One region of the Streptosporangium heterodermiicola genome, then DNA from elsewhere that is predicted to be linked to it. Evidence: riboswitches for the same ligand, from Rfam matches in the RefSeq annotation. Region 1 holds a riboswitch; the other holds the start of a gene.
What was found. Region 1 has a riboswitch for glycine ahead of gcvT (glycine cleavage system aminomethyltransferase GcvT). Riboswitches for the same ligand answer to the same signal wherever they lie in the genome.
Positions count from the first base shown of each region.

Region 1 (5,832 bases):
TGCGGGGCACCTGCCCGCCGGGGCCGGGGTTCTGGTTCCCGCCGACGGTCCTGACGCCCGGCTCGGCGGACGACCGGGCGTTCACCGAGGAGATCTTCGGGCCCGTGGTGTCGGTGGTGCCGTTCGACGACGAGGCGGACGCCGTGCGCATCGCCAACGACACCCCGTACGGCCTGAGCGGGTCCATCTGGACCCGTGACGTCGGCCGGGCGCTCCGGGTGGCGAGGGCGGTCGAGGCGGGCAACCTCAGCGTCAACTCGCATTCGAGCGTCCGCTACTGGACCCCGTTCGGCGGTTTCAAGCAGTCGGGACTCGGCCGCGAGCTGGGCCCCGACGCCCTGTCAGCGTTCACCGAGATCAAGAACGTCTTCATTTCCGAGGAGTAGTAGCGATGCTGCGTTTGCAGGACCGGGTCGCCGTCATCACCGGCGCCGGAAGCGGGATCGGCCTGGCCACCGCGCGCCGGTTCGCCGAGGAGGGCGCCCGCGTCGTGTGCGTGGACCTGGACGAGGCGACCGGTTCCAAGGCCGCCGACGAGGTCGGCGGGCTGTTCGTGCGGGCCGACGTGACCAGCGAGGACGACGTCGCCCGCGCGTTCCGGACGGCGTTCGACACCTACGGCAGCGTGGACATCGCGTTCAACAACGCGGGCATCTCGCCGCCGGACGACGACTCGATCCTGGAGACCGGCATCGACGCCTGGCGCCGGGTCCAGGAGGTCAACCTCACCTCGGTCTACCTGTGCTGCAAGCACGCCATCCCGTACATGCGGCGGCAGGGCAAGGGGTCGATCGTCAACACCGCGTCGTTCGTGGCCGTGATGGGGTCGGCGACCAGCCAGATCTCCTACACCGCGTCCAAGGGCGGGGTGCTGGCCATGTCCCGCGAGCTGGGAGTGCAGTTCGCCCGCGAGGGCATCCGGGTGAACGCGCTGTGCCCGGGGCCGGTGAACACGCCGCTGCTGCGGGAACTGTTCGCCAAGGATCCCGAGCGGGCGCAGCGCCGCCTGGTGCACATCCCGGTGGGCCGCTTCGCGGAGGCGTCCGAGATCGCCGCCGCGGTGGCATTCCTCGCCTCGGACGACGCGAGCTTCATCACCGGCTCGGAGTTCCTGGTGGACGGCGGCATCTCCGGCGCGTACGTCACCCCGTTCTGAACACCGGCGACGGGCGTCCCCGCACGGGCGCGCCGCGCGTCACCGGCCTCACTCCTTGCCGACCGGCGTCCGGCACACCCGTGCCGTACGCCGGCCCGTGCCCGCGACGACGCCCGTCACCGGTGTCCCGGCACGCCCGTGCTGCCGCGCGGGGTGAGCCTGGCCGTCTCGGTCTGGACGCCGGTGACGTGCTCGCCGGCGATCAGCGCCAGCAGGCTCCGCGCGGCCCGCGCCCCGTACTGGGGGATGTCCCTGCCGAGAGCGGTCAGTGCCGGTCGCACCACCTGGGAGAGGGGCGAGTCGTCCCAGGCCACGAGGGACAGGTCCGCGGGCACCTCCAGCCGCATCTCCTGCGCGACGGAGAGCCCGGCGACGGCCATGATGTCGTTGTCGTAGACGATCGCCGTCGGCCGGTTCGCGGTGCTGACCAGCCGACGGGTGGCCCGCGCGCCCTCCTCGCCGGTGTAGTCCGTGTGCACGATGGAGTGGCCGGTGAGGCCGAGCCCGTCGCACGCGGCGGTGAAGGCACGGTCGCGCAGGACGGTGTGCACCAGCGCGGGCAGCCCGGCGACCCTGGCGATCCGGCGGTGGCCGAGCGCGGCGAGATACTCCACCGTCTCCCGCATGGCCGCGCCGTCGTCGGACCAGACGGGGGCGAGCGAGCCGGTCTCCGACGGGTGGCCGATCACCACTGCCGGCAGGTCGAGGTCCTCGATCTCGGGGACGCGCGGGTCGTCGAAGTGCAGGTCGACCAGGATGACGCCGTCGACGCGGCCCTCTCCCCACCACCTGCGGTACACCTCCGCCTCCTGCGCGTGGCCGGTCACCATCTGCAGGAGCAGGGCGTAGGAGCGGGCCGACAGCTCGCTCTCGATGCCGCTGATCAGCTCCATGAAGAACGGTTCCATCCCCAGGACCCGTGCCGGGCGGCACACGGTCAGGCCGACGGCGCGGGCCCGTGCCCCGTTGAGGGCGCGCGCGGCGCTGTTGGGCTGCCAGCCGATCTCCCTGGCGATGGCCTTGATGGTGTTCCTTCGCGCCTCCGACACGCCCGGACGGTCGTTCAGCGCGTAGGAGACCGCGACCTTGGACACCCCCGCGCGACGAGCGATGTCGGCGATCGTCGGTCGCTTCACGAGACCTCCACCTGAACCGGTTACCCGACGCGTTCCCGCTGCGCACCCTACTACGCGCGTCCCGGCCCCCGGCGATCTCCATGGCGGCCGGCGACCCGCCCTGAACAGCGGCCATGGCCGGACGCCCGTGCCCGCGACGAGACCGGGAGCGGTGACTCCCGAACCGCCTTCTCGGCGGCGGATTCGCTTAACCACTTAACCCTCGCCGCGTGCCTCTCCGCCGCCCGCGCCCCGGCGGCCCCCGGCGGCCCCCGGCGGCACGTCGTTCCGCCCCGGCCGGTAACGTGCGGGGAGGGCACCGGGCCGGGCACGATCGGCACCATGGGTACGAGGGGTACGAGGGGTACGAGGGGTACACGGTGCCAGGACCTCGGTGGAAGCACGGCGAAACAGGAGATCATGTCCCGTCCCGTCATCGGTATCACCTGTTACGTCGAGCCCGCGCGCTTCACCGTCTGGGAGACCACGACCGCGCTCCTGCCGTACGACTACGTCGACCACGTGGCCCGCGCGGGCGGGCAGCCGGTGATCCTGCCCCCGGCGGGCGACCCCGCGACGCTGGTGGAGCGCCTGGACGGGCTCGTCCTGGCCGGTGGCGGGGACGTCGGCCCGGAGCGGTACGGGCAGGAGCCGCACGAGCGGACCGGCTACGTCCGGCCGTTCCGCGACGACGCGGAGCTGGGGCTGGTCCGGGCGGCGCTGGAGCGCGGCCTGCCCTTCCTGGGCGTCTGCCGGGGCATGCAGGTCCTGAACGTCTCGCTGGGCGGCACCCTCCACCAGCACCTGCCCGACGTGGTCGGCCACCCGGGACACGCCCCGGCCCCCGGCCACTACGGCAGGATGCCGGTGTGGCTCGCCCCCGGCAGCCGGGCCTCGAAGATCTTCGGGGCCGAGACCGTGGACGTGGCCCACTACCACCACCAGGCCCTCGACCGCCCGGCCCCGGGCCTGACGGTGACCGCCCACGCCGAGGACGGCACGATCGAGGCCGTAGAGGTGGACGACCACCCCTTCGCCGTCGCCGTCCAGTGGCACCCCGAGACCGACGACGAGTCGGCCCTGTTCGAGGCGCTGGTCCGGCACGCCGCCCCCTGACCGGCACGGATCGGGGGGACGAGGGGATTTCGCTCGGCCGGTGCGGGCGGTTAGGCTGGCCGCTGACACCGATGATTCCCGTGCGGGAGAGCGTCCTGACATCCAGGCCAGGACCCCTGAAGGAGCAAGCCCTCCCCGCGAACCTCTCAAGGCAAAGGACCGTGCGGGTAGGTGCCCTCTGGAAAGCAGGTCCCACGACCTCGCCGAAGGTGAAAATCCGGTAAAACCCGGATGAAACTCTCAGGCACCCACGACAGAGGGGGAGGATGCTCTCATCTGTCCCTTGTCTGAGGTGCGCACATGTCCCGACCTACGCCGCTGCGCGGCGTGCACGAGTCCCTCGGCGCGACGCTGACCGACTTCGCGGGCTGGCTGATGCCGCTCCGCTACGGCAGCGAGTCGGCCGAGCACAACGCGGTCCGCCAGGCGGCCGGCCTGTTCGACCTCTCCCACATGGGCGAGATCTTCGTGACCGGGCCGCAGGCCGCCGAGGCCCTCGACCACGCCCTGGTCGGTCACCTCTCCGCGCTGGAGCCCGGCCGCGCCCGCTACACGATGATCGTCGACGCCGAGGGCGGCGTGTTGGACGACCTGATCGTCTACCGGCTCGCCCCCGCCGAGTTCATGGTCGTCGCCAACGCCTCCAACTACCCGCGGGTGGCCGCCGAGCTGACCGGCCGCGCCAAGGGCTTCGACGCCGCGGTGGACGACCGCTCCGAGCGGTACGCGCTGGTCGCGATCCAGGGCCCGCGCTCCGCGGAGATCCTCGGCGCGCTCACCGACGCCGACCTCGACGGGCTCAGGTACTACGCCGGACTGCCCGCCGTCGTCGCGGGCCGCGAGGCCCTCATCGCCCGTACCGGCTACACCGGCGAGGACGGCTTCGAGCTGTTCGTCGCGTCCGGGGACGCGGAGCCGGTCTGGGCCGCCCTCACCGAGGCGGGCGCCCCGCACGGCCTCATCCCCGCGGGCCTGTCCGCCCGCGACACCCTCCGGCTGGAGGCCGGGATGCCGCTGTACGGCAACGAGCTGTCGTCCGCGCTCACCCCGTTCGACGCCGGGCTCGGCCGTGTGGTGAGGTTCGACAAGCCGGGCGACTTCGTCGGCCGGGCCGCCCTCGAATCCCGCAGAGACGTCCCGCCGTCCCGCCGCCTGGTCGGTCTGGTCGCGACCGGCCGCAGGGTGCCCCGGCACGGGTACCCGGTGGTGGTCGCCGGTGACGGCACGGTCGTCGGCGAGGTCACCAGCGGGGCGCCCTCCCAGTCACTGGGCAGGCCCATCGCGATGGCCTACGTGGACAACGGCCTGTCGTCAGGACTGGCCGTCGACATCAGGGGCAGCCACGAGCCGGTCGAGGTCGTCGCACTGCCCTTCTACAGGAGGAAAAAATGAGCAGCATTCCCGAGGACCTGCACTACACCAAGGAACACGAGTGGATCTCCGGCATCGATGACGGCCTCACCCTCACCGTCGGCATCACCGCCTACGCCGCCGAGGCGCTGGGCGACGTGGTCTACGTGCAGGTGCCCGAGGTCGGCTCGACCGTCGCCTCCGGTGACGCGGTCGGCGAGGTCGAGTCGACCAAGTCGGTGAGCGACATCTTCGCGCCGGTCGCCGGCGAGGTCGTCGAGGTCAACCAGGCCGTCGTGGACGACCCCTCGCTGGTCAACAGCGACTCCTACGGCGACGGCTGGCTGTTCCGCGTACGTCTTGAGGGCTCCGCCGACGACCTGCTGTCGCCGGAGGAGTACGCCGCGCTCACCTCGGGTGAGTCCTAAGCCTCTCCCCCCTCGCGTCACGGCCACGCGTGTCCCCGGGCGCGCGTGGCCGTCCACGCTGGAAGGATTCAGATGACGATCAGCGTCTTCGATCTCTTCAAGATCGGAATCGGCCCGTCCAGCTCGCACACCGGCGGCCCGATGGCCGCCGCCCACAAGTTCGCCCGCGGCCTCGACCAGGACGGGCTCCTGGAGAAGACCGCCCGGGTGAGTGCCGTCCTGTACGGCTCGCTGGGCCTGACCGGCAAGGGCCACGGCAGCGACAAGGCCGTGCTGCTCGGCCTGTCGGGCGAGAAGCCCGAGCTGGTCGACGTCGACACGGTCGACGAGCGGCTCGCCGCCATGCGCGAGTCCGGCACCCTCTCCCTGTACGGCTCCCGCGAGATCCCCTTCGTCATCGGCGAGGACCTCGTCTTCGAACGCAAGATCTCACTCCCCGGCCACCCCAACGGCATGCGCTTCACCGCGCTGTCCGAGTCCGGCGAGACGATCCGCGAGAAGGTCTACTACTCGGTGGGCGGCGGCTTCGTCGTCGACGAGAACGCCACCGGCGCCGACCGGATCAAACCCGACGACACCGTCCTGCCGTACCCCTTCACCACGGCCGCGGAACTGCTCGCCCAGTGCGCGGAGACCGGGCTGTCGATCTCCGGGCTGATGCTGGAGA
Region 1 covers NZ_JBPJSR010000006.1:255,160-260,991, forward strand. The annotation lists gene ACSC1Q_RS15965 (aldehyde dehydrogenase family protein) at 1-386, shown strand, start outside; gene ACSC1Q_RS15970 (3-oxoacyl-ACP reductase) at 392-1,156, shown strand; gene ACSC1Q_RS15975 (LacI family DNA-binding transcriptional regulator) at 1,273-2,292, opposite strand; gene ACSC1Q_RS15980 (gamma-glutamyl-gamma-aminobutyrate hydrolase family protein) at 2,692-3,387, shown strand; glycine riboswitch at 3,461-3,559, shown strand; glycine riboswitch at 3,560-3,654, shown strand; gene gcvT (glycine cleavage system aminomethyltransferase GcvT) at 3,688-4,779, shown strand; gene gcvH (glycine cleavage system protein GcvH) at 4,776-5,165, shown strand; gene ACSC1Q_RS15995 (L-serine ammonia-lyase) at 5,238-5,832, shown strand, end outside.

Region 2 (5,832 bases), on a different contig from region 1:
GCCCGGTCGGGCTCGCCGGGATCGGCGGCCAGCTCGGCGAAGATCGCGGCGGCGCCGTCGAGGTCCCCCGACTCGGCCAGTCTTCGCGCGGTGTCCAAGGGACGGGTGTCCACCTCAGGCATGCATGATCCTTCCGGATACGGAGACGCCCCGAGCCTAACGACTCGGGGCGCCCTCCGTCCCGTCGCATTCCCCGCGAATATCGAGGTTCGCGCGGGTCTCCGGTCCCGGCGCGCCCCCGCGGCGATCAGTCCTCGTACGCCTCCAGGGGAGGGCAGGAGCAGACCAGGTTGCGGTCGCCGTAGGCCTGGTCGATGCGGCGGACCGGCGACCAGTACTTGCCCTCGCGCACCGACGGCAGCGGGTAGGCCGCCTCGGTGCGGCCGTAGGGGTGGGCCCACTCGTCGGCGACGAGGCTGTCGGCCGTGTGCGGGGCGTTGCGCAGCGGGTTGTCGGTCCTGTCGTACGTCCCGGAGGCGACCTTCGCGATCTCCTCGCGGATCGCGATCATCGCCTCGCAGAACCGGTCGAGCTCGGCCAGGTCCTCGCTCTCGGTCGGCTCGATCATCAGCGTGCCGGCCACCGGGAAGGACATGGTCGGGGCGTGGAAGCCGTAGTCGATGAGGCGCTTGGCCACGTCGTCGACCGTCACCCCGGTCTCCTTGGTGATCTGGCGCAGGTCCACGATGCACTCGTGGGCGACGAGGCCGCCGCGGCCGGTGTAGAGGACCGGGTAGTGGGGGCTGAGCCTGCGGGCCAGGTAGTTGGCCGACAGGATGGCCTGCTCGGTGGCCGCCTTCAGGCCGTCGGCTCCCATCATCCGGATGTAGGCCCAGGAGATGGGCAGGATGCCCGCGGAGCCGTACGGGGCCGCCGAGACCGGGCCGACCGCGGTGCCTTCACGCAGCGGGTGGCCGGGCAGGTAGTCGGCCAGGTGGGCGCGGACCGCGACCGGGCCGACGCCGGGGCCGCCGCCGCCGTGCGGGATGCAGAAGGTCTTGTGCAGGTTCAGGTGGGAGACGTCCGCCCCGAACTCCCCCGGCCTGGCCAGGCCGACCAGCGCGTTGAGGTTGGCGCCGTCGACGTAGACCTGCCCGCCGGCCTCGTGCACCAGCTCGCAGATCCGGACGATCGTCTCCTCGTACACGCCGTGCGTGGACGGGTAGGTCACCATGATCGCGGCGAGCTGCCCGCGGTGCTTGTCGATCTTCGCGACGAGGTCGTCGACGTCCACGTTGCCCTGGTCGTCACAGGCGACCACGGCCACGCGCATGCCCGCCATCACGGCGCTCGCGGCGTTGGTGCCGTGCGCGGACGAGGGGATGAGGCAGACGTCGCGGCCCGACTCGCCGCGCGCGGTGTGGTAGGCGCGGATCGCCAGGAGCCCGGCGAACTCGCCCTGGGATCCGGCGTTCGGCTGGAGCGACACGGCGTCGTAGCCGGTCACCTCGGCCAGCCAGCGCTCCAGCTCCCCGATCAGCTCGACGTAACCCGCGGCCTGGTCCTCGGGCGCGTACGGGTGCAGCCCGGCGAACTCCGGCCAGGTGATCGGCTCCATCTCGGTGGTCGCGTTGAGCTTCATGGTGCAGGAGCCCAGCGGGATCATCGACCGGTCGAGCGCGATGTCCTTGTCCTGGAGCCTGCGCAGGTAGCGCAGCATCGCCGTCTCGGAGCGGTGGCTGTTGAAGACCGGGTGGGTCAGATAGTCGCTGACCCGGGCCAGCGCGGCGGGCAGCGCGTCGTGCGCGGCGGCGTCGAGGTCGGCGAGCACGGCGCCGCTGATCTCGAAGGCGGCCAGGACCTGCTCCAGGTGCAGGAGCTCGGTCTTCTCGTCGCAGGTGACGCCCACGTGGTCGGCGTCGACCAGGCGCAGGTTCACCCCGTTGTCGCGGGCCGTGGCGACGACCTTCGCGGCCCGGCCGGGCACCCTGGCGAGCACGGTGTCGAAGAAGGTGTCGTGCACGACCTCGACACCGCCCTGGCGCAGGCCCTCGGCGAGCACGACGGCGTAGCGGTGGGTGCGCCGGCCGATCCTGCGCAGGCCCTCGGGGCCGTGGTAGACGGCGTACATGCCGGCGATCACGGCGAGCAGCACCTGCGCGGTGCAGATGTTGCTGGTGGCCTTCTCGCGGCGGATGTGCTGCTCGCGGGTCTGCAGCGCGAGCCGGTACGCGGGGCGCCTGTCGGCGTCCTGGGAGACGCCCACCAGGCGGCCGGGCAGCTGGCGCTGGAGGCCGTCGCGGACCGCCATGTAGGCGGCGTGCGGGCCGCCGAAGCCGAGCGGGACGCCGAAGCGCTGCGAGGAGCCGACCGCGATGTCGGCGCCGAGCTCGCCCGGCGCGGCCAGCAGGGTGAGGGCCAGCAGGTCGGCGGCGGCGACCACCTGGGCGCCGCGCGCGTGGGCGGCGTCGGCGATGGCGCGGAAGTCGCGGACCCTGCCGCTGGCGCCGGGGTACTGCACGAGCACCCCGAAGCACTCGGGGAGCTCCCCGGCGAAGTCGCTCTCGACCAGCTCGATGCCGAGCGGCTCGGCGCGGGTGCGCAGCACGGCCTTGGTCTGCGGCAGCGCGTCGGCGTCCACCACGAACACCTTCGAGGGGCCGCGGCCCGCGCGGCGGGCCAGGGTCATCGCCTCGGCGGCGGCGGTCGCCTCGTCCAGCAGGGAGGCCCCGGCGACGTCGAGGGCGGTCAGGTCGGAGACGACGGTCTGGAAGTTGATCAGCGCCTCCAGCCGGCCCTGGGAGATCTCCGGCTGGTAGGGCGTGTACGCGGTGTACCAGCCCGGGTTCTCCAGGAGGTTGCGGCGGATGACGCCCGGGGTGATCGTGTCGTGGTAGCCGAGGCCGATCATCGAGGTGAGCACGGTGTTGCGCCCGGCGAGGACCCGCAGCTCGGCGAGGGTCTCGGACTCCCCGGCCGCCGGGGGAAGGCTGAGCCGCTCGGAGGAGCGGATCGCCTCGGGCACGGCCACCGCGACCAGGTCGGCGACGGAGGCGAATCCGACCGCCTCCAGCATCCGGGTCTGGCCTGCGTCGTCCGGCCCTATGTGGCGGGTCACGAACGGAGGGGAGCCGAGTTCGCTGAGCGATGACAGGTCGGTCATTGGTGAAACCTCCCGGGACGGGGTGGAGACCGGCGCTGGGCGCGGGCGTATGCCTGGTCTCCCCCTCTGTCATCACGACCGTCGTGCCGGGTCGTGACCTGAGAGCTTCACCTGCCCCTTTTCGGGCGGCTTGCACCGTCGGTGAGTCGCGCCTGGCGAGCGCGCCTGCTTTCCAGAGTTGCCTCGTCCGTGCGGTACCGGGTGCCTGAGAGATTCCGGGGAGGTTGCTCCTTCGGCGCCCCGATCGCGGTCGGGGTCTCTCCCGCACAGGGTCAGTGGCAGGTCCGAGTTTACCCGGTTCGTCGTGCTCTGCGACGGCGGGCCAGCTCATCGGCCTGATGACCTCCTAAAGGGCCGTCGCCCGACTCCGCACGTTCGCCCGGTAGATCCGCGAGGGAGCCCTCCACCTCCTGCCACACCCGTCCCAGAGCTATGCCGAAGACGCCCTGACCGCCCTGGAGCAGGTCGATGACCTCGTCCGGCGAGGTGCACTCGTAGACGCTCACCCCGTCGCTCATCAGGGTGATCCCGGCCAGGTCGTTGACGCCCCTGTCGCGCAGGTGCTGCACGGCGATGCGGATCTGCTGGAGGGAGACGCCGGTGTCGAGGAGCCGCTTGACGACCTTGAGGACGAGGATGTCGCGAAAGCCGTAAAGCCGCTGGGAGCCGGAGCCGTGGGCGGCTCGCACGGTGGGCTCGACCAGGCCGGTGCGCGCCCAGTAGTCGAGCTGCCGGTAGGTGATGCCGGCCGCGGAACAGGCCGTGGGACCGCGGTAGCCGATGTCGGCGGGCACCCTCACCGGTTGCCCGTCGAACAGCAGACCCTCTTCACCCGCGCGCTGACGTGCCGACTGGCGCCGTTCCGGGTCATCCTGATCGGCGTTTCTACCCTCGCCGCTGCTGACCGCCACGCGGACCTCCGGCTTTCTCTCATCCCACGGCCTGATCTGGGGGTTTACGCACGACCGCGGGTTTCACTTGCACCGTAGGACTGGGGCCAAGTCCAGTCAACGACCCCACCCGGCGCGTCGTGAAGCGTAAATGCACCGAAATTCCTACCCCGCGCGGCCGAAGTCCTCGGGCGTGATCGTGTCAAGGAACTCCCTGAACTTCTCCACCTCGTCCTCCTGGTCGTCGGGGATGATCACCCCGGCCTCCCGGACCACGTCCTCACTCGCGAAGATACGGGCGCCGGTGCGAAGTGCCAAGGCGATCGAGTCCGAGGGGCGCGCGCTCACCTCGACCCCGTTGGAGAACACGAGATCCGCGAAGAATATGCCGTCGCGCAGGGCGACGATGTTGACCGTGCTCAGCCGGACTCCCAGCCCTTCGAGCACGTCGCGGAACAGGTCATGGGTGAGCGGCCGGGGTGGTGGCTCCTCGGCCTGGGCCATGGCGATCGCCGTGGCCTCCGTCATGCCGATCCAGATAGGTAGGTAACGCTCCCCATGCGTCTCTTTCAACAGGACGATCGGCTGGTTGGAGGGCATCTCAACTCGAACGCCCACGACCTCCATCTGCAACACGGGCTGCTCCGTCTTCGCTGGATTCCGACCGGTTTGTTCAACGTAACACTCGTGGGGGTACGAGTGCCTGGTCAGGTTCTCACCGGCCCAGGGCCCCACGAACGCCGGAACGCAGCAGAGAGGCGTGCAATTCCAGCAGCAGACCGGAGATCTCCCTGGCCGTCTCGTCGGCCTGGTCGATGGCGCCGGGGCCGCGGCGGCGCAGGAGCGGGGCGACGGCCTGCTCGACCAGCCCCGCCTCGCGCTCGGCGGCGGCCTTGACGGCCCGCAGGTGGCGGGCCCGCAGGCCGAAGGCGGCGAGGGCCCCGACGCTGCGGGCCACCGCCAGCGCCTCGGCGTCGTAGTAGCGGGCCACCGCGGCCAGCAAGCCGTAGTCCTCCAGCTCGGCGAGGGTCTCCTCGTCGAGCTCGGCGGCGGCGAGCAGCTCCTCACGGGTGAGCCGGACCTCGGGGGGCGCGTCGTCGGGGACGGCGCGCGGCCTGGCGGCCGGGCGCTCCTCGCGGTCGGCCGCCTCCAGATGGTCCTTGATGACGCGCAGCGGCAGGTAGCGGTCACGCTGCTCGCTGAGGATGTAACGCAGCCGCTCGACGTCGGCGTAGGTGAACTTGCGGTAACCGGAGGGACTGCGCTCCGGCTCGATCAACCCCTCGCCCTCCAGGAAACGAATCTTGGAGATGCTGACGTCGGGGAACTCGCCCTGCAGGAGAGCGAGCACCTCCCCGATGCTCATGTGCGCACGAGCGGCCTGCGAGCTCATCATCCTCCAGCGGCGCCGCGGGTGAGGAAGACGAGGCGGAACTTGCCGATCTGCACCTCGTCCCCGCCGTACAGCGGGACCTCCTCGATGCGCTCGCGGTTCACGTACGTGCCGTTCAGGCTGCCGATGTCGCGGACGGTGAAGACCCCGCCGCCGCGCCGGTAGAACTCCACGTGGCGGCGCGAGACCGTGATGTCGTCGAGGAAGATGTCGCTCTCGGGGTGGCGGCCCACGGTGGTGAGGTCGCTGTCGAGCAGGAACCGGCTGCCGGCGTTGGGGCCGCGCATCGCGACCAGCAGCGCGGTGCCCGGGGGCAACTGCTCGACGGCCTGCCGTTCGGCGAGAAGCGTCTCACCTGTCTCCGCCTCGTAGGCCTCGATCCCGGAGAGGGAGATCGTCGATGTGCTGTCTCCGGGGGTCTCGGCTTTGGTAAGCGGCGACCCGCA
Region 2 covers NZ_JBPJSR010000025.1:36,200-42,031, reverse strand. The annotation lists gene ACSC1Q_RS36250 (hypothetical protein) at 1-122, opposite strand, end outside; gene gcvP (aminomethyl-transferring glycine dehydrogenase) at 248-3,103, opposite strand; glycine riboswitch at 3,286-3,378, opposite strand; gene ACSC1Q_RS36240 (MerR family transcriptional regulator) at 3,394-4,014, opposite strand; gene ACSC1Q_RS36235 (bifunctional nuclease family protein) at 4,159-4,629, opposite strand; gene ftsR (transcriptional regulator FtsR) at 4,709-5,359, opposite strand; gene ACSC1Q_RS36225 (double zinc ribbon and FHA domain-containing protein) at 5,386-5,832, opposite strand, start outside.
Region 2: it holds a riboswitch for glycine, as region 1 does, so the genes downstream of both, gcvP (aminomethyl-transferring glycine dehydrogenase) here and gcvT (glycine cleavage system aminomethyltransferase GcvT) in region 1, are expected to answer to the same signal.